Linked DNA regions of Actinocatenispora thailandica. The protein of the gene in region 1 interacts with the protein of each later gene in a pairwise test. Links are inferred from orthologs where the notes say so. Each region holds a gene or a part of one and is shown in the gene's direction. Other genes may lie near its edges.

The links.
Region 2: the proteins of Athai_RS17810 (region 1) and Athai_RS01925 interact in binary tests that used the Bacillus subtilis proteins (3 or more experiments, as listed by UniProt). The link is inferred for Actinocatenispora thailandica from one-to-one orthologs.

Annotation. Positions count from the first base shown.
Region 1 is NZ_AP023355.1:3,987,854-4,003,579, reverse strand. The notes cover bases 6,971-10,794. They hold Athai_RS17810 (efflux RND transporter permease subunit), read left to right. Parts: upstream 6,971-7,348; coding sequence 7,349-10,594; downstream 10,595-10,794. Other genes in these bases: Athai_RS17815 (MarR family winged helix-turn-helix transcriptional regulator), read right to left, coding at 6,971-7,170. Outside these bases: Athai_RS17850 (ATP-binding cassette domain-containing protein), read right to left, coding at 1-637; Athai_RS17845 (ABC transporter permease), read right to left, coding at 634-1,692; Athai_RS17840 (TetR/AcrR family transcriptional regulator), read left to right, coding at 1,845-2,477; Athai_RS17835 (DUF4232 domain-containing protein), read left to right, coding at 2,673-3,419; Athai_RS17830 (hypothetical protein), read right to left, coding at 3,442-3,639; Athai_RS17825 (AMP-binding protein), read right to left, coding at 3,636-5,387; Athai_RS17820 (sigma-70 family RNA polymerase sigma factor), read left to right, coding at 5,712-6,653; more of Athai_RS17815, read right to left, coding at 6,670-6,970; Athai_RS17805 (endonuclease/exonuclease/phosphatase family protein), read left to right, coding at 10,824-11,774; Athai_RS17800 (hypothetical protein), read left to right, coding at 11,771-12,586; Athai_RS17795 (alpha/beta fold hydrolase), read right to left, coding at 12,617-13,549; bifunctional lysylphosphatidylglycerol synthetase/lysine--tRNA ligase LysX, read right to left, coding at 13,549-15,726. UniProt on the Bacillus subtilis protein: Required for self-resistance to surfactin, an antimicrobial lipopeptide surfactant produced by B.subtilis. Also required for swarming motility.
Region 2 is NZ_AP023355.1:413,775-428,667, reverse strand. What follows is about bases 7,916-10,906. They hold Athai_RS01925 (ABC transporter permease), read left to right. Parts: upstream 7,916-8,797; coding sequence 8,798-10,015; downstream 10,016-10,906. Other genes in these bases: Athai_RS01920 (aldo/keto reductase), read left to right, coding at 10,089-10,906; Athai_RS01930 (ABC transporter ATP-binding protein), read left to right, coding at 7,947-8,801. In the rest of the region: Athai_RS01970 (inositol monophosphatase family protein), read left to right, coding at 1-689; Athai_RS01965 (MMPL family transporter), read right to left, coding at 842-3,019; Athai_RS01960 (acyltransferase family protein), read right to left, coding at 3,152-4,354; Athai_RS01955 (alpha/beta hydrolase), read right to left, coding at 4,351-5,433; Athai_RS01950 (sensor histidine kinase), read right to left, coding at 5,536-5,967; Athai_RS01945 (sensor histidine kinase), read right to left, coding at 5,922-6,812; Athai_RS01940 (hypothetical protein), read left to right, coding at 7,013-7,495; Athai_RS01935 (transcriptional regulator), read left to right, coding at 7,492-7,818; more of Athai_RS01920, read left to right, coding at 10,907-11,024; Athai_RS01915 (FHA domain-containing protein), read left to right, coding at 11,322-12,443; Athai_RS01910 (hypothetical protein), read right to left, coding at 12,841-13,116; Athai_RS01905 (MFS transporter), read right to left, coding at 13,160-14,407; Athai_RS01900 (LysR family transcriptional regulator), read left to right, coding at 14,480-14,893.

The DNA of each region.
Region 1 (15,726 bases):
CCATCGCGACGGCGGTACCGTCCGCGGCGGTACGCGAGATCAGCCGCCACAGGTCGATCCGGCTGACCGGGTCGACGCCGGTGCTCGGTTCGTCGAGGACCAGCAGCCGCGGCCGGTGCAGCAGCGCGAGGCAGAACGCGAGCTTCGCCCGCATCCCGCCGGACAGCCGCGCCGCCGTCCGGTGGCGCGCGTCGGCCAGGCCCGCCGCGGCGAGCAACTCGTCGCGGCGCCGCGCCAGCTCGCCACCGTGCAGCCGGTACGCGGCGGCCACGAACGCGATGTTCTCGGCGACGGTCAGCTCGGCCCAGACCCCGGCCGCGCCGGTGGCCAGGAAGCCGCACTCGGCCGGCACCGGTGCGCGCACCTGGCCGGCCGCCGGGCGTACCGCCCCCACCAGCGCGCGCAGCAGCGTCGTCTTGCCCGCGCCGTCGCCGCCCACGACGGCGGTGACCGTTCCGCGCGGTACCGGGAAGGTCACCTCGGACAGCGCCGGCCGCCCGCGGTAGGCGACGGTGAGCCGGTAGGCGCCCCAGTCCGCACCCGCCGCCGCGGGAGCGCCCGAACCCGCCGCCCCGGCACCGCCTGCGCCGTCGGCGGCCGGACCGGCACCGCCCGCCGAGCGGCCGGCCGGGGTCATCGCGCCGCCACCTCGCCGGCCACGTCCTGCTCGCTCGGCGCGCCCGGCATCGCCGGCGCGAGGTCGCGGCGGAACCGGAGCACGGCGGCGCCGAAGACCAGCACGGCCATGCCGGTCAGGACCAGCAGCGGCAGGGCCAGCGAGGCGAGCGAGGCGTCCCGCAGCATCACGCCGTTGGCGATCTTGTTGAACCAGGTCAGCGGCAGCAGGTAGCCGATCCAGCGCACCCCGGCGGCCATCGACTCCAGCGGGAAGATCATCCCGGACAGCAGGATCTGCGGCAGCATCACCATCAGCGCGAGCTGCATCGCCTGCCCCTGGTTGCGCGACACGGTCGAGATCAGCACGCCGACGCCGAGCACCACGAACAGGAACAGCGCCGCGCCGAGGGCGAACACCGCGACGTTGCCGGCGAACGGGACCCCGAACAGCAGGCAGCCGAGCACGGTCACCAGCACCATGTCGAACGCGGCGAGCGCGAAGTACGGCACGATCTTGCCGGCGATCACGTCGGCCGGCCGGAACGGCATCACCGCGAGCTGCTCCAGCGTGCCGGCCTGCCGCTCGCGGACCAGCCCGATCGCGGTGACGATGGTGCCGACGAACGCGAGGATCATCCCGACCAGCGACGGCACCATCACCCAGGACGTCTCGAGCCGCGGGTTGAACAGCACCCGCGGGGTCAGCAGCCCCGCGGTGCGGCCGGCCGCGGCCACCGCGGCCTGCGCGGCGAACAGGTTCGAGCCGTCCACGTACGCGACGTTGCCGGCGGAGCCGGCCACCACCACGACATCCGCCCGGCGGTCGCGCAACCGGGCCCGTGCCCGGCTCGCATCGCCGCCGGGATCGACCGTGGCGACGTGGTACGGCGCGGGCAGCCGGCCGGCGACCTGCGCGGCGTTCGGCCCGTACACGTCGGTGTCGAGGCGGTCGACGTGGAAGCTCGCCGCGTACCCGAAGATCACCAGCAGCAACACCGGCAGCCCGATGATCATCGCCATCGTCCGCTTGTCCCGGCGGAGTTCCAGGAACTCCTTGAGCACCATCGCCCGCATCCGCGCAGTCCTTGTCCGGCCGGCGGCGACTGCGGTCGGCCTTGCTCGGCGCACCCGGGGCGACGCGCACCCCGGTCGGATCCCCTGTACAGCACGGTAATCGCGACCGGCGGGCAATTCAACAGCCGATGAGTTTTCGCTAGGCTCGGGGCATGACCGACCGCCCGACCGGCCGCCGGCGCCCGGTCGGGCGCCGGCCGGGGGAGCAGCGCACCCGGGAGCAGATCCTGGACGCGGCGCGCGAACAGTTCGCCGCGCACGGGTACACGGCCGCCACGATGCGCCGCGTCGCCGCCGCGGCCGACGTCGACCCGGCACTGCTGCACCACTACTTCGGCACCAAGTACGACCTGTTCGCGGCCGCGATGCAGCTGCCGGGCGAGGTACGGCAGGCGATCGGGTTGCTCGCCGCCGGCGACCGGGCCGACCTCGGCGCCCGGCTGGTCCGGCTCTACCTCGGGCTCTGGCAACACCCGGCGAGCAACCGTCAGTTACGGGCGTTGGTCGCCTCGGTGCTCTCCCACGACCAGGCGGCGCGCACCCTGCGCGAGGCGCTCAGTGCCGAGGTCCTCGGCCCGCTGGTGGCCGGCGCCGGCGGGGACCGGGCGGCGCTGCGGGCCACGCTGGCCGCCTCGCACCTGGTCGGCCTCGCCCTCGCCCGGCACGTACTGGCGATCGAACCGCTGGCCTCCGCCGACCTGGAGGACCTGGTGCGCTGGGTGGGTCCGGTCGTCCAGCACTACCTGACCGGCCCGCTCGACCCGCCCGGTGCCCCGCTGGGGTGACCGTCCCCGGCCGGCGGTCTGGTGGCGCCGGGCGGGGCATCCGCCCGGCGGCTGCGGACGCGACCGTGCCGCGTGCCGCGTGCCGAAGCATCCCGGGTCGGCGTCGATTCGGTCTTGCGGGCTGCGCGAAATCACCACAGAACCTACGATCAACGGGCACTTCCCATCGGTACGGGCACCGCCGAGGAGGCACCGATGAGTACTCGTCACTGGTGGTCGAACGGCCGCGCAGCCGCCGCCGGTGCCGCCGCGGTGGCGGCCCTGCTGCTGGCCGGGTGCGGCTCGTCGCACGACGACGCGTCCGGTTCCGGCAAGGGCTCCGCCGGCCACGCGTCGCACGCCGGCAGCCCCACCCCGAGCGGCGGCCTGCACGTCTCGGCCGGCTCCGGATCGTCCGGCAAGTCCGGATCGTCGGGGAAGACCGGCTCGGGCGGCCCGTCGTCCGGCGGTCAGGGTTCCGGGGCCGGCTCGACCGCGGCTTCCGGTGGCGGTGCGGTACCGGCGTCGAAGCGGTGCCGGCCCGGACAGGTGAAGGCGACCGTACGGCCGCTCGGTGCCGCCGCCGGCACCCACCATGCCTCGATCATCCTGACCAACACCGGTGCGAGCTGTCAGTCGTCCGGCTACGTCGGCCTGCAGCTGGTGTCCGCGACCGGTGGCAAGATCAGCACCTCGGTCACCCACGACACCGCCAAGCGGCCGAGCACCGTGACGCTCAAGGCGCACGCCAGCATGTACGCCGCGGCCAGCTGGGGCGCGGTGGCCGGCAGCGGCGAGTCGCAGACCGGCAACTGCGAGCCGCCCCCGCACGGGCTGCGGGTCGCGCTGCCCGGCGTTTCCGGGTCGGTGCGAGCCGGCTGGTCGTACGGCCCGGTCTGCGGCCACGGCGCGATCACCGTCGCCGCCCTGGCGGCCGGCTCCGGCCCCACCGCGGGCGGCTGACCCGCCCTCGCGCCGGCTCGTGTCAGCCGACCGCCGGGAGGGCCCGCAGGGTCGGCTGGTGCCGCACCCCGGCCCAGGAACGTCTCCCGGACCCGGCCCAGGCCCGGACCCGGCCCACGCTCGGCTCGGCCCGGACCCGGCCCAGGCCCGGCTCGGCCTGGACCCGGCCCAGGCCCGGCTCGGCCCGGTCCGGGTCCTCCGGCGCCGGAGTCGCGGTCACGGGCTGTCGGTGAGGTCCTCTTCCCAGTACTCGTTCGGCGAGCGCACCGCGGCGTCGACACCGGTGCCGTGCACCTGCTCCTCGCGCCGGCGCAGGTCGACCCGGCGGATCTTGCCCGAGATGGTCTTCGGCAGCTCGGCGAACTCCAGCCGCCGTACCCGCTTGTACGGCGCCAGGTGCTCCCGGGCGTAGCGCAGGATGTCGCGCGCGGTCGCCGCGTCGGGCGCCGCCCCGGCGGCGAGCACCACGTACGCCTTGGGGACGGCGAGGCGGACCGGGTCGGGGCCCGGCACCACCGCCGCCTCGGCCACCGCCGGGTGCTCCAGCAGCACGCTCTCCAGCTCGAACGGCGAGATCTTGTAGTCCGACGCCTTGAACACGTCGTCGGCCCGCCCCACGTAGGTCAGGTAGCCGTCGGCGTCCCGGCTCGCCACGTCGCCGGTGTGGTAGCGCGCCCCGCGCATCGCCTCCGCCCCGCGCTCCGGGTCGTCCCGGTACCCGGTCATCAGCGCCACCGGCCGATGGTCCAGGTCGATGCAGATCTCGCCCTCCACCCCGGGGTCGGTCACCACCGCGTCGGTCGCCGGGTCGACCAGCATGATCCGGTAGCCGGGCAGCGGCCGGCCCATCGAGCCCAGCTTGAGCGGCGCGCCCGGCGGGTTGCCGATCTGGCAGGTGGTCTCGGTCTGGCCGTACCCGTCCCGGATGGTGAGCCCCCACCCGCGCCGGACCTGCTCGATGACCTCCGGGTTGAGCGGCTCGCCGGCGCTCGCCACCTCGCGCAGGCTCAGCCGGGCGGCGGACAGGTCGGCCTGGATGAGCATCCGCCACACGGTGGGCGGGGCGCAGAAGGTGGTCACCGCCGCGTCGCGCAGCACGCCCATCAGCGCTGCCGGGTCGAACCGCTGGTAGTTGTAGACCAGCACGGTCGCGCCGGCGTTCCACGGCGCGAACAGGTTGCTCCAGGCGTGTTTCGCCCAGCCCGGCGAGGAGATGTTCAGGTGCACGTCGCCGGGCTGCAGCCCCAGCCAGTACATCGTCGACAGGTGCCCGACCGGGTAGCTCTGGTGGGTGTGCTCGACCAGTTTCGGCTGTGCGGTGGTACCGGAGGTGAAGTAGAGCAGCAGCGGGTCGGTCGCGGCGGTCTCCGGCTCCGGCGGGCTGCCGGGAAACCCGTACGCGTCGGCATAACGCAGCCAGCCCTCGACCGGTTCGCCGACCGCGATCCGGGTGTAGGAGCCAGGCACGTCGGCGAACTTCGCCGCGTCGGCGGCGCGGGCCACCACGTGCCGTGCCTCGCCGCGGTGTATCCGGTCGCGCAGGTCGGCGGGGCCGAGCAGGGTGGTCGCCGGGATGACGACCGCGCCGAGGCGCATCAGGGCCAGCAGCGTCTCCCACAGCTCGATCTGGTTGCCGAGCATCACGATGACCCGCTCGTTGCGGGCGACCCCTTCGGTGGCCAGCCAGGCGGCCAGTTGGGTGGACCGTTCGCTCAGGTCGGCAAAGGTGAGTTCGGTGTCGCTGCCGTCCTCCTCGACGACTCGCAGGGCGATCTGGTCGGGCCGTTCCGCCGCCAGTACCGCGTCGAACCAGTCGCGGGCCCAGTTGAAGCCGGTCAGCGCCGGCCAGTGGAAGTCGCGGTAGGCCTGCTCGTAGTCCTCGCGGTGGGCCAGCAGGAAGTCTCGGGCCGCGCGGAATAACGCCGTGCCGTCACCGGTTGGAGTGGTCGTCGTCTCACTGTGTGCCATGCGCGCCCCTCTCGGACGTCTAACCAGTGTTGCGGGTGGGCTCGATGCTCGGGGAGTCGGCGAGCCTGGCAACAGTCTGGTGCGCCGGAAGGCGTGGCGGGGCCGTCGGAGAGGTTTTCAGCTTTCTCCCAGTCTCTACCAGGCTTGGCCGCAGGCGAGGACGGTTACATGAAGGGACCGGGAGACTACCGGATCGGCCGCGGGGGCAGCCGGTTGCGGTGATGGGCCATACACCCTAGCTCGGAATCAGCCCGGTCGGTAGGACGTTGTACGCAGTGGCAGGGCGCACAGCGGGCAGCTCAGCACAACGGGAGGACGGCGAACGTGGCGAACGACACGGGTATCCGCACAGACGAAGTCGCCGAGGAGCGCGACCTCGTCGGTGTCTACCTGCACGAGATTTCCAAGACGCCGTTGCTGGACGCGGCCGGTGAGGTCGATCTGGCCAAGTCGGTCGAGGCGGGCCTCTATGCCGACAAGCTGCTCGAAGCAGGACAGACGGTGCGCGGCGCGTCCAAGCCGGAGCTGACCCGGCTGGTCGTCGAGGGGCAGCGGGCCAAGGAGCAGTTCGTCAAGGCGAACCTGCGGCTCGTCGTCTCCATCGCCCGGCGGTACGTGCGCAGCGGCATGCCGATGCTCGACCTGATCCAGGAGGGCAACACCGGTCTGGTCCGCGCGGTCGAGAAGTTCGACTACGAGCGCGGGTTCAAGTTCTCCACCTACGCGACGTGGTGGATCCGGCAGGCGATCAGCCGGGCCATCGCGCAGCAGGAGCGCACCGTGCGGCTGCCGGTGCACCTGGTCGAGGACGTCAACCGGATGCGCAACATGACCCGTCAGCTCACCCGTGAACTGGGCCAGGAGCCCGAGGCCGAGCAGCTGGCGAAGGCGCTCGGGGTCAGCGTCGAGCGGATCAACGAACTCAAGCGCTGGTCGCAGGACACCGTGTCGCTGGACACCCCGGTGGGCGACGACGGCGACACCAACCTCGGTGACCTGGTGGCCGACACCGACTCGCCCAGCCCGGAGGACCTGGTGCTGGCCGGGATGGAGCGCGACCGGGTGGACGGCCTGCTCGGCCACCTGGACGACCGCTCCGCCGGGATCGTCCGCGCCCGGTACGGGCTGGACGACGGCCGGGAGCACTCGCTCACCGAGGTGGCGCAGCGGTTCTCGCTGTCCCGGGAGCGGATCCGGCAGCTGGAGATCCAGGCGCTGCACCGGCTGCGCGAGCTGGCCGGTTCCGGTGGCCTGGACGCAGCCTGACCAGCCAACACGACCGTCACGACGGCCGACCCCGCAGCGGGTCGGCCGTCGTTTCGTGTCCGGCCGCCGTCTCGTCGCGGCCGGCCTCGTCCTCGGCGGCCTCGCAGAGCAACCGGATCGCCGCCGCGACGGTGCGCAGGCCGTCGGTGTCGAGTCGTTCCAGCAGCCGTCGGGTGGCGAACTCGCCGGCCTCGTTGAGCCGGTCCAGCAGCCGGCGGCCGGCGGCGGTCAGTTCCACCCGCCGCACCCGCCGGTCGTGCGGATCCTCCCGCCGGCTGACCAGCTGCTGGGCGGCGAGCCGGTCGACGATGCCGGTGACGGTGGCGAGCCGGACGCCGAGCACCTCGGTGAGCGCCTGGCCGGAGCTGGCGCCGCGGGCCAGCGCGATCAGCACCTTGAGCTGCTGCATGGTGAGGTTGAGGTCGAGCATCGGGCTGGGTCGCAACCGGGTCGCGGCCTGCTGCAGCCGCCGCCCGTCCGCCAGGATCCTGCCGATCAGCTCGTCGCCGGTGGCCACGTCCGTCTCCCCATCCGTCTGGTATCCGTCCGGCCACTTTCCGTGTCGGACCGGGGGTCGGTGCCGACCGGATACTTCGGGTCAGCCAAACTGTTTCTCTGAACCGTACTAGTGATCGAGGCCGCGCGCCGGACTGGCGGGTCCGTGTGGCGGCGCGATCACCGCGGTCAGATCGCAGATGGGCACCTCGCCCGCGGCCCCGGACAACGAGGGGAAAGCCAGTATGTGGCTGCTGTCCCGGCTCAGTCTCGCCAACCGTAGCCTCGTCGCCCTGATCACCGTCGTGATCATCGGCTTCGGGGCGTACTCCATTCCATCACTGCGGCAGCAACTGCTGCCGTCGCTGCAGTTCCCGATCGCGGCGGTGATGATCACCGATCAGGGTGCCTCGCCGCAGGTGGTCGAGGAGCAGGTCACCACCCCGATCGAGGACGCCATCCAGGCGGTACCGAACCTGGAGAGCGTCACGTCGACCTCGCAGTCCGGCTCCGCCACCGTACTGGCCCAGTTCGAGTACGGCACCAACCTGGACGATGCGACCAACAAGATCGAGCAGGCGGTCAACCGGATCGACTCGCGGCTGCCCGACGGTGCGCAGACCAACGTGTTCGCCGGCAGCACCGACTCGCTGCCGGTGGTCACGCTCGCCGCGTCCGGGTCGCTGTCCCAGCAGCAGCTCGGCCAGCGGCTGACCGACACGATCGCGCCGAAGCTGCGCAAGATCGACGGGGTCAAGGACGCCGCCGTGACCGGGGTGCGCGACCAGCAGGTCACGATCACGCCGGACACCGCGAAGCTGGCCAAGGCCGGCCTCGCACCGACCGCGGTGATCACCGCGTTGCAGGGGGCGGGTGCGCAGGCCTCGGCCGGCACCCTCACCGAGGGCGACAAGAGCCTGTCGGTGCAGGTCGGCGGCAAGTTCGACTCGGTCCAGCAGATCAAGGACCTCTACCTGTCACCGGCGGCCGCGTCGGCCGGCGCCGGGCAGCAGGGCGGCAGCGGACCGGGTGCGGGCCAGCCCGGCCAGCAGGGCTCCGGCCAGCAGGGCGGGCAGCACGCCGCGAAGCCGGTACGGCTGGGTGACGTGGCGAGCGTCAAGGTCACCGAGTCGGCGGCGACGTCGCTGACCCGTACCAACGGCAAGCCGAGCCTCGGCGTGTCGATCACCATGAAGCCGAACGGCAACGCGGTCGCGATCTCCAACAAGGTGCGCGACGAGCTGTCCGACCTCACGTCCGACCTGGGCCGCGGCGGCGAGTTGACCATCGTCTCCGACCAGGCTCCCTACGTGCAGAAGTCGATCAAGGACCTGTTCACCGAGGGCATGCTGGGCCTGCTCTTCGCCGTCGTGGTGATCCTGATCTTCCTGCTGTCGGTCCGGGCGACGCTGGTCACCGTGGTCAGCATCCCGGTGTCGGTGATGATCGCGCTGCTGGTGATGTGGCTGAAGGGCGACACCCTCAACCTGCTGACGCTGGGCGGGTTGACCATCGCGATCGGCCGGGTGGTGGACGACTCGATCGTGGTGCTGGAGAACGTCAAGCGACATCTCGGGTACGGCGAACCCAAGCGCGATGCGGTGCTGTCCGGGGTGCGCGAGGTGGCCGGCGCGATCACCTCGTCGACGCTGACCACGGTCGCGGTGTTCCTGCCGATCGGGCTGGTCGGCGGCATGGTCGGCGAGCTGTTCGCACCGTTCGCGATCACCGTGGTGGTGGCGCTGCTGGCCTCGCTGCTGGTCGCGCTGACCATCACCCCGGTGCTGGCGTACTGGTTCCTCAAGGCGCCGAAGCGGGTCTCGCCGGCCGAGGCCGACCTGGCCCGCCAGAAGGCGGTGGAGAAGGAGCGGCGCAGCCCGCTGCAACGGGCGTACGTGCCGGTCATCCGGTTCGCCACCCGGCACCGGTTCGTCACCGTACTGATCGCCGTCGTGGTGTTCGTCGGCACGCTCGCGCTCGCTCCGGGGCTCAAGACCAACCTGCTCGACTCGTCCGGCCAGGACACCCTGAGCCTGTCCGAGAAGATGCCGGTCGGCACCAGCCTGGCGGCGACCAGCGACGCGGCCAAGAAGATCGAGGGCGTGCTGCGCCGGCACGCGGACATCAAGTCGTACCAGGCGACCGTCGGATCCAGCGGCTTCGGCGCCGGCAGTGCCAACCAGGCGAGCTTCCAGGTCACCGTGACCGAGGGCACCGACACCGACAAGCTGTCGGACTCGCTGCGGCACGACATCGACCAGCTGTCCGGTGTCGGTGACGTGACGTTCGGGGACGTCACGGGCTTCGGTGCGAGCAGGGTGCAGGTGGTGGTGACCGCGCCGGACGACCAGACGCTGCGCACGGCGGCGAAGCAGGTCCAGGACGCTTTCCGGCACACCGGCCGGCTCAGTGACGTGGAGAGCGACCTGGCGCCCACCAACCCGCAGGTGCAGGTGACCGTCGACCACCGGGAGGCGGCCCGGTACGGGTTGACCGACACCGCGATCACCCAGCTGGTGCAGCAGGCGTTCCAGGGCGCGCCGGCGGCGAAGATCGAACTGAACGGGGCGGACCGCAACGTGGTGGTCCGGACCGGTGCGGCACCGGCCACGCTGGACAAGCTCAAGGCGCTGCCGGTACCGACGGCGACCGGTACCGTGCCGCTGTCCCGCGTGGCGACGGTCAAGCAGGTCAACGGTCCGGTGACGATCTCGCACACCGACCGGAACCGCAGCGCGACCATCTCCGCGACGGCGACCAGCAGCAACACCGGCCAGGTCACCTCCGACCTGACGAAGAAGCTGGATGCGCTCAAGCTGCCGACCGGCGCCGACTGGAGCATGGGTGGCGTCGGATCGGACCAGTCGGACGCGTTCAAGTCGCTGGGGATCGCACTGCTCGCCGCGATCGCGATCGTGTTCATCATCATGGTCGCGACGTTCCGCTCGCTGGTGCAGCCGCTGATCCTGCTGGTGTCGGTGCCGTTCGCGGCCACCGGTGCGATCGTGGCGCTGCTGGCCAGCAACACCGCGCTGGGCGTGGCGTCGCTGATCGGCCTGTTGATGCTGGTCGGCATCGTGGTCACGAACGCGATCGTGTTGATGGACCTGATCAACCAGTACCGGCGGCAGGGGATGTCGGTGGCCGACGCGGTGGTCGAGGGCGGCCGGCGCCGGTTGCGGCCCATCCTGATGACCGCCGCCGCGACCATCTGTGCGCTGATCCCGATGTCGCTCGGGCTCACCGGGGGTGGCGGGTTCATCTCGAAGCCGCTGGCGATCGTGGTGATCGGTGGGCTGGTGTCCTCGACGCTGCTGACGCTGCTGCTGGTGCCGGCGCTGTACACGATGGTGGAGGGCCGGCGGGAGAGGCGTCGGCTGCGCCGGGAGGCGGCCGAGGCGCCGCTGGACGAGGAGCGCGAACCGGCCGGCGCCGGGGCGCACTGACGCCAGGTCGAAGCGCGGCGGGGTCCGGCCACCGATGGCCGGCCCCCGCCGCGCGGCAATTGGGGGATAACGGTCGAACTGTACGTTCGGCCGCAGAGCGGGCGCCGGGCCGCGCGCGGTCGCGGTAGCCTGACAGGCCGTGGCGGCGGCACTACCCGGCACCCACCCGGGTGCGGGCAGCTCGTGTCGCGAGGACACCGGGTCCGCGCCCGCGGCGGAGGTGTGACGGATGACTGGCCCGATGTCCGAACTGCGGTTGATGGCGTGGAACCTGTGCCGTGGCGGCACCGGCACCCCGGCCGGTGACGTGCTCGACCAGATGACCGACCTGATCGGCCACCTCGCGCCGGACGTGCTGTGCTGCGTCGAGACCGAGGGCGCCACCGACCGGATCGTGGCCGGGCTGCACGCCGCCGGGCACCCGGACTACCGCGGCCACCGGCTGGCCGTCGACGGTACCGACGACAATCTCGCCATCGTCACCCGGCTGCCGGTGCTCGACCGGCTGCCGGCACCGGCCGGCCGCACCGTGGACAGCTACAACTTCGGTGGCCTGCGGCTGCAGCTGCCGGACGGGGGCGACGTCGCCGTCTTCGACACCTGGTTGCGCTTCGACGTGGCGATCGCCGACGCGCTGGAGGCCACCGTCGCCGAGATCGTCGACGGCGCCGAACGCACCCGCAACGACGAGCAGCTCGCCCTGCTGGAGCTGCCGCAGCTGGCGAACATCGAGGAGATCCTCACCGAACACCTGCCGGCCGCACTGGCCGACAGCCCGGCCGGGCAGGACACCCCGGTGCTGCTCGCCGGCGGCTTCAACACCGAGTCGCACCTGGACCTGGCCGCCGGCGACCCGGACTACCGGCGCCAGGTACGACCGCAGTGGCAGGTCACGGCGCGGCTGGCGAAGGCCGGCTTCGCCGACGCGTACCGGCTGGCGCACCCCGACCCGGCCGCCGATCCCGGCGGTACCTTCGACCGGCCGGCGGGCGACCAGCGGCTGCCGCACCGGATCGACTACGTGTTCGTCGACGAGCGCCGGGTCCGGGTGCGCGCCGCCGAGACCGTGCGGCGGCGGCTGCCGTGCCACGGCCCCGGCGGGTTCTACTCCGACCACGCCGCGCTCGTGGTCGACGCGAGCATCTCCGCGTCGGGCCCGGCCCGTAGCCTGACCGGGTGATCAGCAGCCTGTTCGCGGCCTTCGGCGCCGCGGTGTCGTTCGGCGTCGCCTCCGCCCTCCAGGCGTACGCGGCGCGCACCGAACCCGCCGGCTCCGGCCTGGCCGGCCTGCTCCGCGTCGTGCTGCGGTGGCCGTACCTGCTCGGGCTGGTCTTCGACCTCGCCGGGTTCGTGGCCGAGATCGTCGCGCTGCGCGGGCTGCCGCTGTTCGCGGTGCAGGCCGCGATCGCCGGTTCGCTCGCGGTGACCGCGGTGCTGGCCGTACCGCTGCTGTCGGTGCGGCTGTCCGGCAACGAGTGGATCGCGGTCGCCGGGGTCTGCGTCGGACTCGCCTCGATCGGCTTCTCCGCCGGCGCCGAGGGAGCGCCGACGGTCGGCGCCGCGTTTCGCTGGGGGCTGGTCGCCGCGACCGGCGTGCTCGTCCTCGCTGCGCTGGGCGCGAACCGGCTGCCCAACCCGGCCCGGTGCAGCGCGTTGGGGCTGGCCGGCGGGCTCGGCTTCGGCATCGTCGCGATCGCGGCCCGGATCCTGCCCGACCTCTCACCGGCGCACCTGGTCCGTGACCCCGCGGCGTACCTGGCGATCGTCGCCGGGGTGACCGCGTTCGCGTCGTTCACCACGGCGTTGCAGACCGGTGCGGTGGCGGCGGCGACCGCGGCGCTGGTACTCGGCGAGTCGGTCGTTCCGGCCGCGGTCGGGGTGCTGCTGCTCGGCGACACGACCCGGCCCGGGTACTGGCCGGTCGCGGCCGGCGGGTTCGCCCTCGCGGTGGTCTCGGCGGTGCTGCTGGCCCGCTTCGGCGAACCGGCCTGAGCCGACCCCGACCATCCCCGACGAGGCGGCTCAGTATCCGGATCCGGGGTCGGTGACGGCGCGGACGGCGGCGGCGACCGCGTCGGGGCGGTCGAGCATGGCAAGGTGCGCCGCGTCCGGCAGCGTCACGTGGTCGGCGGACAGCTCGGCGGCGAGCGCCGCAGTGGCCGCGGACCAGGCGGCCGCCCGCTCCGCGGTACGCCGGTAGGTCGCGGCGAGCACCCGTGCCGGTACCGCCGGGAACGGCGCGGCACGCATCGCCCGCAGCGCCACCGCCTGCCCCCGGTACCCGGTGAGCTCGGCGACGATCGCCGCCAGCGTGTCGCCCGACGAGTACACCGCCTCCAACGCCTGCGGTACCGGGTCCGGGCGGCGCGGCCAGCCCGGCCGGTCCGGCCCGGCGAGCCGCCGTGCGGTGCTCAGCCGGTAGCCCAGGCGCATTGCTGCGGGGCCGACCAGGCGGCCGACCGGGACGGCGGCCAGCAGGCCGGACAGCGGCGCGTCCGCCCGCCGGGCCGCCGTCTCGATCGCGCGCAGCGGCTGCTCGGTCGCGACGGCGTCGGGTTCGTAGCTGGGGTCCACGAGCACCAGCCCGGCGACCCGGTGCGGTGCGGTGCGCGCGTACGCCTCGGCGTGCAGTGCGGCGGCCGAGTGCGCCACCACGGTGACCGGCGCGGTGGGAGAGACGTGGTCCGCGGCCGCGGCGATCCGGGCCGCCTCGACCTCCAGCGTGGACGGCCTCGCGGAGCGCGGGGAAAGCCCGAGACCCGGGCGGTTGAGCCGGACCAGCCGGTGCCCGCGCAGCAGCGGGATCACCGCGTCCCAGTCGAACCAGCTCTGCCCGAGCCCGCAGCAGAACAGCACCGCCGGGCCGCTGCCGCCGTCGACCAGGTGCACCAGCTCGCCGTCCAGCCGGACCAGCCCGGAGCGGGAACGCAGCACGCCGGGCTGTCCGGCCGGCATCAGGACCGTCCCCCGGGGCGCACCATCGGGAACGCCAGCGTGTCCCTGATGGACAGCCCGGTCAGCAGCATGACCAGCCGGTCCACGCCGAGGCCGAGGCCGCCGGTGGGCGGCATGCCGTACTCCAGGGCGGTGAGGAAGTCCTCGTCGAGTTCCATCGCCTCCGGGTCGCCGCCGGCGGCGCGCAACGACTGCTCGGTGAGCCGGCGCCGCTGCTCGACCGGGTCGGTCAGTTCGGTGTAGCCGGTGCCGATCTCGGCCCCGAACGCGACCAGGTCCCAGCGTTCGGCGAGCCGCTCGTCGCGCCGGTGCGCGCGGGTCAGCGGCGACACGTCGGCCGGGAAGTCCAGGTAGAACGTCGGCTCGACGGTGTGGCGCTCGACCAGCTTGTCGTACAGGTCCAGCAGCAGCTCGCCGTGGCTCTCGTCCGGTTGGTACGGCACGTGCAGCCGGTCGGCGTGCGCGGCCAGCTCCGCGACCGGGGTGTCCACCGTCACCGGGGCGCCGACCGCCGCCGCCACCGCCTCGTGCACGGTGCGCCGCTGCCACCGGCCGCCGATGTCCACGTCGGACACCGACCCGTCCGGGGCGGTACGACGCAGCACCGGCGCGCCGAACGCCGCGGTCGCCGCCGACTGGATCAGCGTCTGCGCCAGCTCCGCGACGTCCTGGTAGTCGGTGTAGGGCTGGTAGGCCTCCAGCATGGTGAACTCGGGGTTGTGGGTGGCGTCGACCCCCTCGTTGCGGAAGTCGCGCCCCAGCTCGAACACCGCGCCGACGCCGCCCACGCACAGCCGCTTGAGGAACAGCTCCGGCGCGATCCGCAGGTACAGGTCGAGATCGTAGGCGTTGGAGCGGGTGCGGAACGGCCGAGCGTTCGCGCCGCCGTGCACCCGCTGCAGGATCGGCGTCTCGACCTCCAGGAAGCCGCGGCCGGTCAGGGTGGCGCGCAGCGAGCCGATCGCCGCCGCGCGCACCGCGAGCATCCGCCGGGCCGCCGGCCGCAGCGCGAGGTCGAGATGCCGCTGCCGTACCCGCGCCTCCGGGTCGGTCAGCCCGAGGTGCTTGTTGGGCAGCGGGTGCAGGCACTTCGCGGTGATGGTGAACGAGCGGACCAGCACCGACGGCTCGCCCCGGCGGCTGGTGACGATCTCCCCGTCGACCGCGATCTGGTCACCCAGGTCGACCTCGTCGTCCCACCGCCGCATCACGCCGGTGCCGGTGTGCCCGGCGGTCAGCATCGCCTGCAGGTCGCCGGTGGCGTCGCGGAGCAGCGCGAAACGTACCCCGCCGTGGTCGCGGTCGAACAGCACCCGGCCGGCCACCCGAACCGCCACCCCGGTGGCGTGGTCGGCCGGCAGTTCGGCGTACCGGCAAGCCAGCTCGCCGCAGCCGTCGGTGACCGGCGCGACCACCGGGTACGGGTCGGTCCCGGCGGCCCGCATCTTCTCCATCGTGGCCAGCCGGACCGCGACCTGCTCCGGCACCGGCGGCCGGGTCGGCGTGATCGGCTCGGCCGGCTCCTCCGGCGTACCGGCGGCCGGGCCGGTGGCCGGTGGCTGCGGCACCGGTGCGCTGATCGCCCGGTCCCGGCCGCGGTTGAGCAGCGCGGAGAGCCGGGGCACGGTGACGAACCCCTCGGCCATCGCCGAGGCGAGCCCGACCCGCGCCACGTCCCGCGTCTCGGCGAAGCACAGGTAGCGCGGCAGCCAGGTCGGCCGGTACTTCACGTTCGCCCGGTACAGCGACTCGATCTGCCACCACCGGGAGAAGAACAGCAGCAGCTTGCGCCACAGCCGCAGGATCGGCCCGGCGCCGATCCGGGCGCCCTCCTCGAACGCGGCGCGAAACACCGCGAAGTTGAGCGAGACGCGCGACACCGACAGCCCGCCGGCGGCGCCCATCACCGCGGCGACCATGAGTTCCATCAGCCCGTTGTCGGCGGTCGGATCGCGGCGCATCAGGTCCAGCGACAACCCGTGGCGGCCCCACGGCACGAACGACAGCAGGGCCGCCGGGGTGCCGTCCGGCGCCACCGCCTCGACGAGCACGCAGCGGCCGTCGGCCGGGTCGCCGAGCCGGCTGAGCGCCATCGAGAAGCCGCGCTCGGACCCGGTGTCGCGCCACGCCTCGGCACGCGCGACGATCTCGGCCATCTCCTCGGCCGGTACGTCGGT
Region 2 (14,893 bases), 3.6 Mb from region 1 along the record:
AGCACGACCGGCGCACCGAGCAGGTACTGCGGGCCGAACTGCTCGGCGCCTGGCCGGACTCGGCGGTGCTCGGCGAGGAGGGCGGCGCCAGCGGGCACGGCACGGTGCGGTGGCTGGTCGACCCGATCGACGGGACCGCCAACTTCGCCCTCGGGCTGCCGTTCTTCGCGGTGTCGATCGGCGCGGTGGTCGACGACCGGCTGGTCGCCGGGGTGATCTACGACGTGATGCGGGACACCGCGTTCTCCGCGACGCTGCACGGCGCGTACCGGGACGGCGAGCCGCTGCGCTCCACCGGCCCGGCGACCGACGCGCAGAACGTGCTGATCACCTCGTACCCGGGGCCCGGCACGCTGGCCGCCGGCCGCGGCGTCGCGGAGTACACCACGCTGCTGCGCGAGTTCGGCGCGGTGCGGCGGATGGGGTCGACCGCGCTGGCCCTGGCGTACGTGGCGGCCGGCGCCGGCTGCGCCTACGCGTACGGCATCCACCCGTGGGACGTGGCAGCCGGTGCGCTGATCGTGCAGCAGGCCGGCGGGCGGTACCTGCCGCTGCCGGCTGACACCGAGCGGCCGTGGGAGGCGCCCGGGTACCTCGCCGTCAACGGCGACTTCGACCTGCCCGGCTCCTGCCTGACCGAGTTGCTTCCCCGGATGCTGCCCGGTTCGGCGGGCCCGGCGGCGCCCTGACCGCACCGGCACGGTGGCCGGGTCGGGCCCTCAGGGGACTCCGGCGCCGGCTCGCCACCGGGCCGGGCCCTCACGCGGACTCCGGCGCCGGCTCGCCACCGGGCCGGGCCCTCACGCGGACTCCGGCGCCGGCTCGCCACCGGGCCGGGCCCTCACGCGGACTCCGGCGCCGGCTCGCCACCGGGCAGGGCCTCCGGCGGTTCCGGCGCCGGCTCCGCCTCGATGTTCGGCAGCAGCCGGTCGAGCCAGCGGGGCAGCCACCAGTTGGCCGGACCGAACAGGAACATCGTGGCCGGTACCACGACCAGGCGGATCAGGGTCGCGTCGATGAGCACGCTGACGCCGAGGCCCAGCGCCAGCATCTTGACCACCACGTTGCTGGAGAGCAGGAACGCCAGGAACACGCTGGTCATGATCAGCGCGGCGCAGCTGATCACCCGGGCGGTCGCGGCGAGCCCCTCGGCGACGCTGCGGCGGTTGTCGCCGGTCGCCAGCCAGCGTTCCCGGATGTGCGAGAGCAGGAACACCTCGTAGTCCATCGACAGGCCGAACACGATGGCGAACATCATCATCGGTACGTACGACTCGATCGGCACCTTCTCCGCCACGCCCAGCAGCGCTCCGCCCCAGCCCCACTGGAACACGGCCACGATCACGCCGTACGCGGCGCCGATCGAGAACAGGTTCAGCACGGCCGCCTTGAGCGCCAGGACGGGGCTGCGGAAGCTGCTCGTCAGCAGCAGGAAGGCGGCGCCGATCACCACCCCGATGATCACCGGTAGCTGGGCGGACACCTGGTCGCGGAAGTCCAGGTTGGCCGGCAGCGTGCCGGTGATGGAGGACTGCGCGCCGGTGCCCTGCAGCGCGGACGGCAGGACGTCGTCGGTGAGATGGTGCAACAGCTGGTCGGTGGCAGCGTCCTGCGGCCCGGTGGTCGGTACCACGGTGGTCACCAGCAGGGCCCCGTCCGGGGTGGTCGTCGGCGACGACACCGACGCCACACCGGCGGTCTTGTGCAACGCGTCGCCGACCGGGGTGGCGAGCGAGGAGGCGGACTTCCCGGCCGCCGGCTGCACGACGACGGTCAGCGGGCCGTTGGCGCCGGGGCCGAAGGCGTCGCTGATCGCGTCGTACGCCCGCCGGTCGGTGTAGGAGGTCGGGTCGGCGCCGGCGTCGACGTGGCCGAGGGTCATCGAGAACATCGGGATGGCGAGGACGACGAGGACGGCCAGCCCGGCGCCCAGGAAGCGCCACGGGTGCCGGCTGACCCGCCGGGCGTAGCGGTGCCAGCCGGTCGCCGCGCCGCCCGCCCCGGACTCGGCGACCGGCCGGCGCACCCACAGCCGGTCGATGCGCCGGCCGGCCAGCCCGAGCAGGGCCGGTACCAGCGTGATGGCGGCCAGCGCGGCGACCGCGACGGCGATCGCGGCGGCCAACCCGAGCTTGCCGATGAAGCCGATGCCGGAGGCGTACAGCCCGATCATCGCGATGATCACGGTCACCGCCGCGACCAGCACCGAACGTCCGCTGTGCGCCGAGGTCCGGCCGACGGCCTCGACCGGATCCATCCCGTCCATCACGTACTGCCGGTAACGGGTGGTCAGGAACAGCGCGTAGTCGATGCCGACACCCAACCCGATCATCACGGCGAGCGTCGGCGACACCGACGCGAAGGTGGTCGTGGCGGCGACCAGCCCCAGCACCCCGATCCCGGTACCGACGCCGGCCAGCGCGGACAGGATGGGCAGCCCCGCCGCGTAGACGCTGCCGAAGCCGAGCAGCAGCACGACCACCGCCACGCCCATGCCGATGGCTTCGGAGAGCGCATCGTTCGCCTTGGGCCGGGCGGCCTGGCCGAGCACCCCGCCGTAGTCGACGTGCACCCCGGCGGCGCGGGCACCCGACACCGCCCGGTCGACCGAGTCGACGTACGAGCTGCCGAGCGTCGACGGGTTCACGTCGAAATGGACCGTGGAGTAGGCGGTCCGGCCGTCCTTCGACGTCGTGCCGGACGAGAGCGGATCGCTCGCGGACAGCACGTGGGACAGCGCGCCGACGTCGTGCGTGGCGGTCTCGACCTGGGACCGGTGATCGGCGACGGTGCCGTGCCCGACGGTGAACACCAGCTGGCCGGACTGGCCGCCGGCCGCCGCGTCGTGCGCCTGGAGCAGGTTCGCGCCCTGCTGGGCCGGTGAGTTCGGGATCTGGAAGTCGTCGGAGTACGTGCCGCCGGCCAGCCGGTTGCCGACCGTGGCACCGACCAGCAGCACCAGCCAGGCGGCGGCGACCCACCAGCCATGCCGCGCGCAGAACCGGCCCACGCGCGCCATCACCGAGCCGGGGTGCCGAGGATCCGTCATGGCCGGCAGAACCGCCAGTGTGTCAGCACTCACAGATTGTGACATGATCATCGCGAATGCTGGCCCGAACCCGCGGTCCTGGCACACCCGGGTACCGGCCGGTCAGCGGCTCACCGCCGGGCGCCGGGCACCGAGCGTCTCGACGCGGTGGAAGACCAGGCAGCAGCCGACCAGTACGGCCGCGAACGCGGGCAGCCAGAGCAGCCGGAGGGCGAACCAGTCGGCACCGACCGGGCTCAGCAGCCCCGGTACCGGGCCGAACGGCAGCCCGGCGAAGCTGACCGCGAGCAGCGCGCTCTGGTGCCAGCAGAAGATCGTCATCGCGGCCAGGTTGAGCACCGCGATCGGCGCCCACACCGCCGGTCGCCGCAGCAGCCGGGCCAGCCGCCGGCGCAGCACCAGGAACAGGCCGAGCTGCGCGGCGGCCAGCGCCAGCGTGAACAGCGACGGTGGGTCCAGGTTCGACCAACCGTCGCCGGGTACGCCCACCGCGCTCGCCGGGTACCCCGCGGCGATCAGGGCGGCACCGGCGAGCACGCCGGCCGGCAGCAGCACCGCACCGGCCCGGTCGGTGAGCTTCCGCTCGGCCAGCGCGATGCCCAGCGTGTACGGCACCGCCCAGCCCACCGGCACCACGGTGATCGTGAGCCAGCCCGGCAGCCCGCCCGGCCGCATGGTGTCGATCAGGCCGACCAGGCCCACCAGCGGCAGCAGCCACCACAGTCCACATTGGATGGTCAGGCGGCGCAGTACCGGCGTGAGCGCGGTGAGCAGCAGGTAGACCAGCAGGAACCAGAGCGGGTGCGACACCAGCGACCAGACCACCTGGCGGGTCGGCCCGGGTACCCCGGCGGCCGGCAGCACCGCCGCCACCGGGACGAACACGGCAGCGAGCGCCAGCACCGGCAGTACCAACCGGCGCAACCGGCCGGCCAGCCACGGCAGCGCCGCCCGGCCGCGACTGCCCCGGGCCGCCGCGTAGCCACCGGCGAAGAAGAACGGCCCGAGCAGCTGCAGCAGCCAGCTGACCGGCGCGGCCGCCGGCCACCCGGACAGCGGGCTGTGGTTGGTCAGCACGCCGGGCCGGGCCGGGTCGGCGACCAGTGCGGACACCAGCCAGTGCCCGAGGACCACGCCGAGCATCGCGAGCGCCCGCAACGCATCGACCGTCCGGTCCCGGTGCGCCGGCGTCGCCGCCTCGAGCCGACCCGCCCAACCGCGCCACTTCGCCCTCGTACCAGCAGTTTCCGAGCCCGGTACCGGGCCGGCCCCGGTCGCCGCCCTGGGCAGCTCGGTGGTACTCATGCCGCACCCCCCGTCCGGCCGGCCGCCGCCGCGAGCTGCACGCGACCCGGCGAGCCGATGCCGCTGGCGATGCGCGCCAACGCATCCAGCGATTCGGTGCCCGGGGCGAGGTAGTGGTCGTGGTCGCTGACGTCGGCGGTCGGGAAGACCCGGGCGCCGAACGCCGGGTCCGCCGGCTTGCGGCCGTGCCCGAAGCCGAACAGCCGCAGCCCGGGCACGTACCGGATCCAGTCGTGCCGGGACTGCCCGGCCCAGACCCGGGCGGTGGAATGCAACGCCTTGGCGGTACCGACGCCCATCCCCGGGCTGCCGAACACCGCGATGTCGGTGACCTGCCCCGGCAGGTACCGCGCGGCGAGGCCGATGACGGTCGACCCGTAGCTGTGCCCGAGCAGCGCGATCGTCGCGCTGGGGCGCAGCGCGGTCAGCCCGGCGACGAACCGGCGCAGCGCCACCGCACCGGTCGCGGCCAACCGTTCCCGCGCCGCGTCGATGCCGACCCCGTGCGGCGTCTGGTACCCGAGCCAGGCGACCACCGCGATCCGGCCGCCCGCGGCCCGGTACAGGTTCGCCGCCTGCACCGCCGGCGACCGGTACGCCTTGCCGCCGAGACCCCGGTGGAAGTTGGCCAGCCGGTCGTCGACGCCCGGTACCAGCACGGCGATCCGATCCGCGGTGGACAGGTCACCGAACACCTGCGCGACCCGGCCGTCCCCGCGCGGATCGAACAGCAGGTAGCGTCCCCGCCAGCCCGCGTAGGGCGCGCCGGTCGCGGCCATCGCCGCCCGGTTCGCCCGGTACCGCAGCGCGACCGGCGCCCCGTCCAGCTCGCCGACCACCTCCGGATACCGGGTCGCGAGGGAGCCGGGCGCGCCCGCCAGCGCCGCATGCACCGCTGCCGGCGTCGCGGTCACCGGGTCGGGCAGCCGCCGCGGATCCGCCCGCCACGCCGCGGTACCGGACGGTGCCGCCGCCGCGGCCGGCGTCGCCGGCCCGTCCAGTACCGCGTTCGCCGCCGGTGCCGCGAGCAGCACCGCGCTGAGCAACGCCAGCGCCAGCCGTCCCCGTCGAGGTCGCATCGCCCGTCCCTTCGCCCCGGGTGGCGGGCGATCGCCAGCCTGGCGTCGCACCCACCCGTCGTCACTGCGGCGAAAGTTAGGGCCGGGGCCGGCCCCGGGACGTCACCCCGTGGAGCCGGATCCCGCGTCATACTCCGGACCGACCCCGGCCGGCGCCGGCACGGCGACCGGCAGGTCGGCGGCGACGGTGAACCCGCCGTCCGGGTCCGGCCCGAGGTGCAGCTCACCACCGAGCAGCGCGACCCGTTCGCGCATCCCGACCAGGCCGTGCCCGGAGCCGCCGGCGCGACGAACGGCGGGGCCACGGTCGGTGCCCGGCCCGTTGTGCACCCGCAACCCGACCCGGTCCGGCGTCACCTCGACCGTGACGTCGACCGGGCCACCGGCGGCGTGCCGGGTCGCGTTCGACAGCGCCTCCTGCACCAGCCGGTACGCGCAGACCTGCACCGCGCCCGGCACGTCCTGCTCGGTGCCGGTGACGTGGTAGGTCAGCCGCACCCCGGCGCGCCGGCTGCCGGCCACCAGTTCGTCCACATCGGACAGTCCGGGCTGCGGCGCCCGCAGGGCGCTCTCGTCGCTGCGCAGCACGCCGAGCAGCCGGCGCAGCTCGACCAGCGCGCTGCGCGCCTGGGCGCCTGGGCGCCGATGGAGTCGAGTTCCTCGGCGGCGCCGGGCGAGATGTCGTCCCGCCGGTACGGCGCGGTCTGCGCCTGCACCACGATCAGCGACATGTGGTGCGCCACCACGTCGTGCAGTTCCCGGGCGATCCGGGTGCGTTCCTCCAGCGCGGCCCGGCGCGCCTTCTCCAGCTCGGTGCGCCCGGTCTCGGCGACCAGCGCCCGCTGGGCCCGCAGCCGGGATCCGATCAGGTCGACCAGGACCGTACCGACGGTCAGCGCGGCCAGGCCGCCGGGCGCGTTGCCGGCGTCGACGTGGACCAGCAGTACGCCGGCCATCAGCGCCCACATCCACCACAGCACCGCCCGCCGGTACCGCAGCCCGGCCAGTACGAACGCGACCGCGAGGATCGGGATCTGGGCCGGTTCCCACGGCCAGGAGCCCCAGTGCGGGGCGGACCGGACCGCCGGTGCGAGCAGCGCCGCGAGCAGCCCGATCCGCCACCCCATCAGCGGGTAGCGCAGCGCGAGTACCAGCGGGAGCAGCTGCACCACGGCGAGCACCAGCACGATCGTGCTGTGCTCGCCCGGATGGCCGTTCAGGGTGGTGATCATCGTCACCGGGTAGAGCACGGCGGTGGCCACCAGCACGGCGATCCGGGCCGCCCACCTGAGCCAGCGCCGGCGGCCGCCGGGCCAGCGGATCGGGGTGTCCGCCCCGTACAACAGCTGCCGCAGGCCACGCCACCCGGCGCCCGTCACCTGTCGCCACGTTCCCGCAACCCGTTCGTCCCGCACCACGCCGACGGTAGGCGGGCCGGGGCGACCCCGTCGTGCCGCCCAGGTACGACACGCCTCGTCACACCTGGGTGCCAGTGGGGCCAGGCCACCCGACCGCATGCTTTTCCAGGGTGGAAACTCGTCACTTGACAAGGTGGAAACCAACCCGGAGACTTTCCACCATGGAAACAGAGCACCTGTCGCTCCCCAGCCCGGCCGACGCCGCCACCGCACTGCGTGAGGTCGAGCAGGCACGCCGCGCGCTCGACGGCACCGTCCCGCCCTGGTGGTACTTCATCGCCATCGCGGCACTGATCTCGGTGATGCCGACGGTCCAGTTGTTGCCGTCCGGCGCGCTCGGCGCCGTGCTCGGAGTCGTCGGCCTCGCCGGCTGGGTGGTCCTGCTCCTGCTGGTGCTTCGCGGGTACATGCGCGAGGTCGGTTTCACCGTCCGGTTGCAGCGGCTCAAGGTGTGGCACCTGGTGCTCCCCGGGCTCGGCTCCGGGCTGGTGATGGCGGTGGCGATCGGCCTCGCGACCAGCTACGACCGGTGGTGGATCGGCTTCTTCGGCTCCGGCGTGCTCGCCCTCGCCATCCTGCTGTGGGCGGTGCCGATGCGCCGGGCGGCGCGCCGCCGGCAGAGCGGCTGCGTCGGCGCGGCATGACGACCGAACCCCGGTTCGATCCGACCATCCACGCACCGAACCGGCTGCGCATCTGCGCGCTGCTGGACGCGGTGCAGTCGGCCGAGTTCGCCACCGTGCAGGAGAAGCTGGACGTTTCCGCGTCGGTGCTGAGCAAGCACGTCGCGGTCCTGGTCGACGCCGGGTACGTGCAGCAGCGGCGGGCCACCCGCAACACCCGGCAGCGGGTCTGGCTGGCGCTCACCGACGCCGGCCGCACCGCGTACCAGGCACACGTGGCGGCGCTGCGCGCCATCGTCGCGGGCGACGCCGCGCCGTCCGGAGAGGCCGCCGCGCGGCCGTGACCGGTCACGCAAGACATCCGGTGGCCGCGGGCCACCGGGAGCAGAAGGGGGAGCAGACAGTGGCAGACGCGCGCCTCACGATCGACGCGGTCTCCAAGCGCTACGGCGACGTGGTTGCCTTGCAGGACATGACCTTCGACGTACGGGCCGGCGAGCTGTTCGGCTTCGTCGGCAGCAACGGTGCCGGCAAGACCACCACGATGCGCATCGTGCTCGGGGTGCTCGCGGCCGACTCCGGCGAGGTCCGGTGGGACTCCGAGCCGATCACCGCGGAGACCCGGCGCCGCATCGGGTACATGCCGGAGGAACGCGGGCTGTACCCGAAGATGAAGGTCGGCGAGCAGCTGACCTACCTCGCCGAACTGCACGGCATGCGGCGGCCGGTGGCACAGGCAGCGGCGCGGCAGTGGGCCGAGGAGCTCGGCGTCGCCGGCCGGTTCGGCGACGAGGTGCAGAAGCTGAGCTTGGGCAACCAGCAGCGGGTGCAGCTGGCCGCCGCGCTGGTGCACGATCCGCGCATCCTGGTGCTGGACGAACCGTTCTCCGGGCTCGACCCGGTCGCGGTCGACGTGATGAGCGACGTGTTGCGGCGCAAGGCGGAGCAGGGCATCCCGGTGGTGTTCTCCAGCCACCAGTTGGATCTGGTCGAACGGCTCTGCGACCGGGTCGGCATAGTCCGAAGTGGACAGATGGTGGCCTGCGGGCCGGTCGACGAGCTGCGTGACACCGGCACCGCCCACCTGTCGGTGCTCGCCCCGGACGCGCCGGCCGGGTGGGCCGACGGGCTGCCCGGCGTGACGGTCGTCGACCACCGCAACGGCCGGACCACGCTGTCGCTCGCGACCGGCGCGGACGACCAGGCGGTACTCGCGGCGGCGCTGGCCACCGGCCCGGTGCACGAGTTCGCCCGGCAGCGACCGGCGCTGACCGAACTGTTCCGCAACGTCGTCTCCGCACCGACCACCGAGGAGGCCGCATCGTGAGCGACCCACAGTACGACGGGCCGGGCGCCTTGAGCGCCATCGGTGGGGTGCGGCTGATCGCGCGGCGCGAGCTGGCCACCCGGTTGCGAGCCAAGTCGTTCCTGGTCAGCACGGTCATCATCGTCGTGTTCATCTGCGGCTACCTGGTCCTGATGAACTTCATCGGGAACAGCACGTCCAGCGCGACGGTCGGGCTCACCGGCCAGACCTCGACACTCGCGACGCCGCTCGGCAACGCCGCCAAGGCGACCGGCCAGAAGGTGGACGTCCGTACCGTCGACGAGCGGGCCGGGCGCAGGCAGGTCGCCGACGGCAAACTGGACGCGCTGCTGGTCGGCACCGCCGACGCGCCGACGGTGGTGGTGAAGAAGAACCTGCCGTCCGGGCTGGGCAACACCTTCACCGTGCTGGCGCAGCACGAGGCGCTGACGCAGCAGATCGTCGCGCTGAAGGGTGATCCGAGCGCGGTGCGGCACGCGATGGCCACCGCGAAGCTGCCGGTGCAGCGGCTCGAACCGGTCGGCGGCTACCAGGTCGAGCGGATCGTGCTCGGCATCATCGCGGTCATCCTCATCTACATGTCGCTGATGATCAACGGCCAGGCGGTCGCGCAGGGCGTGATCGAGGAGAAGTCCAGCCGGGTCGTCGAGTTGCTGCTGGCCACGGTCCGGCCCTGGCAGTTGATGGCCGGCAAGGTGCTCGGCATCGCGGTGGTCGGGCTGATCCAGATGGTGATCTTCGCCGTGGTCGGCGCCGGCCTCGGCCTGGCCACCGGGGTACTGAGCATCCCCGCGTCGCTGCTCACCGGGGCCGCGGTGTGGGCGATCGTCTGGTACGTGATCGGCTTCGCGATGTATGCGGTGATGCTCGCCGCGGCCGGCGCGCTGGTGTCCCGGCAGGAGGACGCCAACGCCGTCGTCACCCCGGTGATCATGATGATCGTGGTACCGGCGGTGATCGGCTGGTCACTGATCCCGGCGAACCCGGACGGGATGGCCGGCCGGGTGCTGTCGCTGATCCCGCTGTTCTCGCCGATGATCATGCCGATGCGGATCTCGCTCGGGGTGGCCGCACCGTGGGAGATCGTGCTGTCGGTGGTGCTGTCGCTGGTGCTGGTGGTGGGGCTGGTCGCGCTCGCCGGCCGGGTCTACCGCAACGCGGTGCTGCGCACCGGTGCCCGGGTCCGGCTGGTGGACGCCCTCCGGGCCGCCTGAGCCACCCGCGCACGGGGTGGGACACCCGCACACCGTGCTGCGGACCCGCAGGTCGGAGTTCTAGGGTCGGTACATGCGCTATCGGTCTCTGGGCAACTCCGGCCTGCGGGTTTCCGTCGTCGGGCTGGGCTGCAACAACTTCGGACGCAAGCTCGATCTCGCCGGTACCCGGGCGGTGGTGGACGCGGCGCTGGACGCCGGCATCACGCTGCTCGACACGGCCGACATGTACGGCGGGGGCGGCGCCTCCGAGCGGCTGCTCGGCGAGGTGCTGCAACACCGCCGCGACCGGGTGGTGCTCGCCACCAAGTTCGGCCACCAGGGCGCCGACATGGGCTACGGCCCGGCCGCCGGCGCGAAGGGCGGCCGGGCCTACATCCGGCGCGCCGTCGAGGCGTCACTGCGCCGGCTGCGCACCGACCACATCGACCTCTACCAGCTGCACACGCCGGACCCGGAGACGCCGATCGAGGAGACGCTCGCCGCACTCACCGAGCTGGTCAACGAGGGCAAGGTCCGCTATGTCGGGCATTCGAACCTCACCGGCTGGCAGCTGGCGGAGGCGGCGCACGTCGCCGCCGCAGGCGGGTACGCACCGTTCGTCTCGGCGCAGAACCAGTGGTCGCTGCTGGACCGCGACATCGAGCGCGAGCTGGTACCGGCGGCCGAACACTACGGCGTCGGCGTCCTGCCGTACTTCCCGCTCGCGAACGGGCTGCTCACCGGCAAGGTGCGGCGCGGCCGGGAGCTGCCGGCCGGCAGCCGCATCGCGGAGCGTTCGCATCTGGTCACCGAGGAGCGACTGGACACCGTGGAAGCGCTCGTCTCCTGGGGCGACAAGCACGACCGCAGCCTGCTGGAGATCGCCATCGGCGGCCTCGCCGCGCTGCCGACGTGCGGGTCGGTGATCGCCGGCGCGACCACCCCGGAGCAGGTACGGGCGAACGCCGCCGCCGGCGACTGGCAGCCCGCCGCAGACGAGCTCGACGAACTGCTCGCGCTGCTCTGACCACCGGCCGGCGGGCCGCTGCGACCCGCCGGCCGCTCGGCTCGCCGGCCCGCTCCGACCCGGCCGCCCGGCTCGCCGGCCGGCTCCGACCCGCCGGCCGCCCGGCTCGCCGCCCGGCCACCCGGCATCTCGGCGACCGCCGGCATCTCGACCTGCCTACGACGGCCGCGGCGACCGCCGACACCGCCCGGCGCGGTGCCGGTACGCCCGGTGAACGTGGCCACGGCCGAGCACCGACGAACGCGACAGCTCCGGCCCGGTAGGCGATGATGGACCCTCACGAGCAGAGGAGGAACGGTGCGCTTCGAGGTGACCCGCGTCTTGGACTCGATCGAGCGACGGCTGTGCACCGACCCGGGTGCCGCTCGCGCCATCGTGGATCTGGCACCGATCGTGCGCCAGGTCGAACTCGACGGCGGCCGGCCGGCGCACCTGCTGCGGCTCGGGCTGGTCATCGACGCGCTCGGAACGCATCTCGGCGAACCCGGCGCCAAGGTCTACGTGGTGGTCGACCGGGCGCTGATCACCGACCTGGAACTGACCTCGAACGAGAAGATGGTGCTGCGTCGCTGGGCCGACGACGGCCTGGTGGAGGCGTTGCCGGAGGTGGACGACCGGCTGCTGGAGCTGTCCGCCTACACCGGGCTGCCGGTGGTCAGCCGGGACGACTTCGCCCGGTTCGCCGGCCGGCACCCGTGGGCGGCCGGCGCACCGTTCCTGATCCCGGTACCGGGGGTCGGCGGCGCGGCGCTGATGACCCGCCCCGGCGCGGCGCCGACGATGCCGCGCCCGACGCTGGATCCGGCCACCCAGGCCGTGCTCGGCCGGTACTGGCGGTGTCCGGAACCGGGTTGCGTGCTGTACGGCACCCCCGGCCCGGCGCAGCCGCCACCGCGGGTCCGGTCCGGCCGGGCGGTCTGCCCGCGGCACGGCGTGCCGATGCACGACGGCGGCCCGCGCCAGCAGGCGACCTCGGTGACGATCTGGATCCGCGGCGAGGACCGCGGCCGGTTCCCGGTGGCGTCCGGCGCCCCGGTGGTGGTCGGCCGCTCCCCGGAGGGGCCAGGCGGGATCCGGCTCGGCGAGCTGCTCGACGACGAGGCGGTGCACTGGGTCAGTCGCAGCCACGTCCGGCTGGAGCTGCTGGACGGCGCCCTGGTCGTCACCGACACCAGCACGAACGGGACGACCGTGCACACCCGGTCCGGCCCGGACGCGGTACCGGAGACGATCACGCTGCACCGCGGCCAGCAGCGCCGGCTCGGCGACTGGGACGTGGTCGAGCTGCACGAGGGCGTCCAGCTGTGCCGGGCCGACCGGCGACCGGACGCGAGTGGCGCGGACGACGCACCGGTGATGGCGGAGGCGCCGACGATGGCGATCCGGCTGCCCGGTTCGGCCGCCGACCGGCGCGGCTGACCGATCGTTCCGGCAGCACCGCTCGGCGCCGTCGTTCTGGCATCGCGGTCCAGCACTGCCGTTCCAGCACTGCGGTTCCAGCACTGCCGGCTGACGCTGCCGGTCGGGCGCTGCCGTTCCCGGCGCTGTCGATCAGCACTGCCGGTTCAGCACTGCCGGTCGGGCGCTGCCGTTCCCGGCGCCGACGTTCCGGGCGGGGGCGGCAGTGAGGGGGCCGCGCCATCGCGGGACGCGTTCCGAGAAGGGCCCGGGGCGACCGCCGTTCCCCCGTGACGGCGGCGACAGCCGACGGTGCCGGCCGAGACTGCGGCCGGCCGCCGGATGCGCGAGCTGGCCCAGGATGCCTCGAGGCTGCGCTCGCGCGAGCCGGAGTCCGGTCGAGCCGGCTTCGAGGACCCTAGCGGCGGCTGAGCGGAGCGGTCTGGTCGAGGGCGACACCGGCGGTGCGGACCGACACGGTGCGTTGCACGACCCGCTGACCGCGGGGGCCGAGCTCCCAGCCGGTGAGCAGCAGCCAGCTGGCCCGCTCGGCCGGCTTGCCCTGAGCGGCGTCCACAGTGGACGGAAGCGGGGGTTCGGTGATCAAGAGGCGGAGGGGTTGCTCGCGGAACTGGGGCGACGCGTCACCGGAAAGCTGGACGGTCTGGCCCGGTTGGGGAACGATTCCGATCATCACGGAACCATGGTGCCCTCTGCCGCGGGCGATGCAAAGGCCGTCATCGATGTTCACCGGCAACGCTCAGGATCCGGCGACGCAGGGCAGGTACACCTCGACGCAGGGTGAGCCCGATCAGCAGCGCACCGGCGACCAGCGCCGCGCCGTAGGCGACCGTCGCGGGCCACTTCCCGTACCCGTAGGCGACGCCGCCGAGCGAGCCACCGACGCTGCTGCCGAGGTAGTAGCAGAGCAGGTATACGGCCGCTCCCTGGGCATCGACGGCTCGGCCGCGCGCGCCGGCCCAGCCGCTCGCGACCGAATGGCCGGCGAAGAAGCCGGCCGTCACCAGCACCAGGCCGATGATCACCAGGGCGAGCCGGCCGGACAGCGTGACGGCCAGACCGACCAACGTGACCACCGCGGTGATCCAGAACACCCTCGGCCGGCCGAACCGGTCCGCGAGCCGGCCGGCCGTCGCCGACGAGGAGGACCCGGCGAGGTAGACCACGAAGATCAGGCCGACCAGGGTGGCGGACAGCCGAAACGGCGCAGCGAGCAGCCGGAAGCCGAGGAAGTTGTAGACGGTGACGAAGCAGCCCATCAACAGGAAACCGACCGCATAGAGCCGGATCAGCCCACCGTCGGTGAACGCGCGACCGACGGCGGCGGCGAGCCGGCGCGGCGCCAACGGTTCCGGCACGAACCGGCGCGAGGCCGGGATCGACAGGCGGAACAGCACGGTACAGACGAGTCCGAGCACGCCGATCGCGCCCAGTGCCAGGCGCCAGCCGCCGAGATCGGCGAGCAGCGAGGCGAGCAACCGGCCGGCCATCCCGCCGATCCCGTTGCCCGCCACGTACAGCCCGGTCGCGAAGCCGAGCGCACCGTGGTCGACCTCCTCGGCGAGGTAGGTCATCGCGACCGCCTGCAGACCACCGAGCGCGATGCCCTGCACCGCCCGCAACGCCAGCAGAATCTCGAACGACGGCGCGAAGGCGGCGGCGAGGCCCAGCACCCCGGCGGCGAGCAGCGCGACGGTCATCATCGGGATCCGGCCGGTCACGTTGGACAGCGCGGACAGCGGGATGATCGAGACCGCCAGCCCACCGGTGGCCACCGAGACGGCGAGGCTCGCGGTGGCCGGTGTCAGCCGGTACGACTGGGCGAGTTGCGGCAGCACCGCCTGCGCGCAGTACAGCAGGGTGAACGTGGCCAGGCCGGCGGCGAACAACGCCAGCGTGATGCGGCGGAAGCCGGGGCTGCCGCGCCGGTGCGCGACCGCGGGGAGGGTGGCCGAAACACTCACGCTCCGACGCTACGGTGAGTGCATCGATTCGTCCAATACGGTAGTCGGACCAGATCGATTCATGGATGGATGATGCAGATGGCCGAGGAGGAGACGATCGCCGCCGCGGTGCGGCACCTCGCACCGCGCCTCGCCGTGCTGCGCGCCGTCGCGGCCGACGAGCACGTGACGCACGTCGCGCAGGCGCTGGGCGTACCGCAGCCGACCGTGAGCCGCTGGCTCGCCGAGCTGGCCGAGACGCTGGAGGTGCCGGTGCTCGCGCGCACCGGCCGCCGGGTGCGACTGACCCGGTCGGGCCGGGAACTCGCCGAGGCGGCCGGCGCCGCGCTCACCGCGCTGGAGACCGGCATCCGCCGCGCCGTCGAGGAACACGACCCGGACAGCGGCCGGGTGGTCTTCGCGTTCCTGCACACGATGGGCGGCGTGCAGGTGCCCGAGCTGCTGCGCGAGTTCCGCCGGCACCATCCGCGGGTGCGGTTCGCGTTG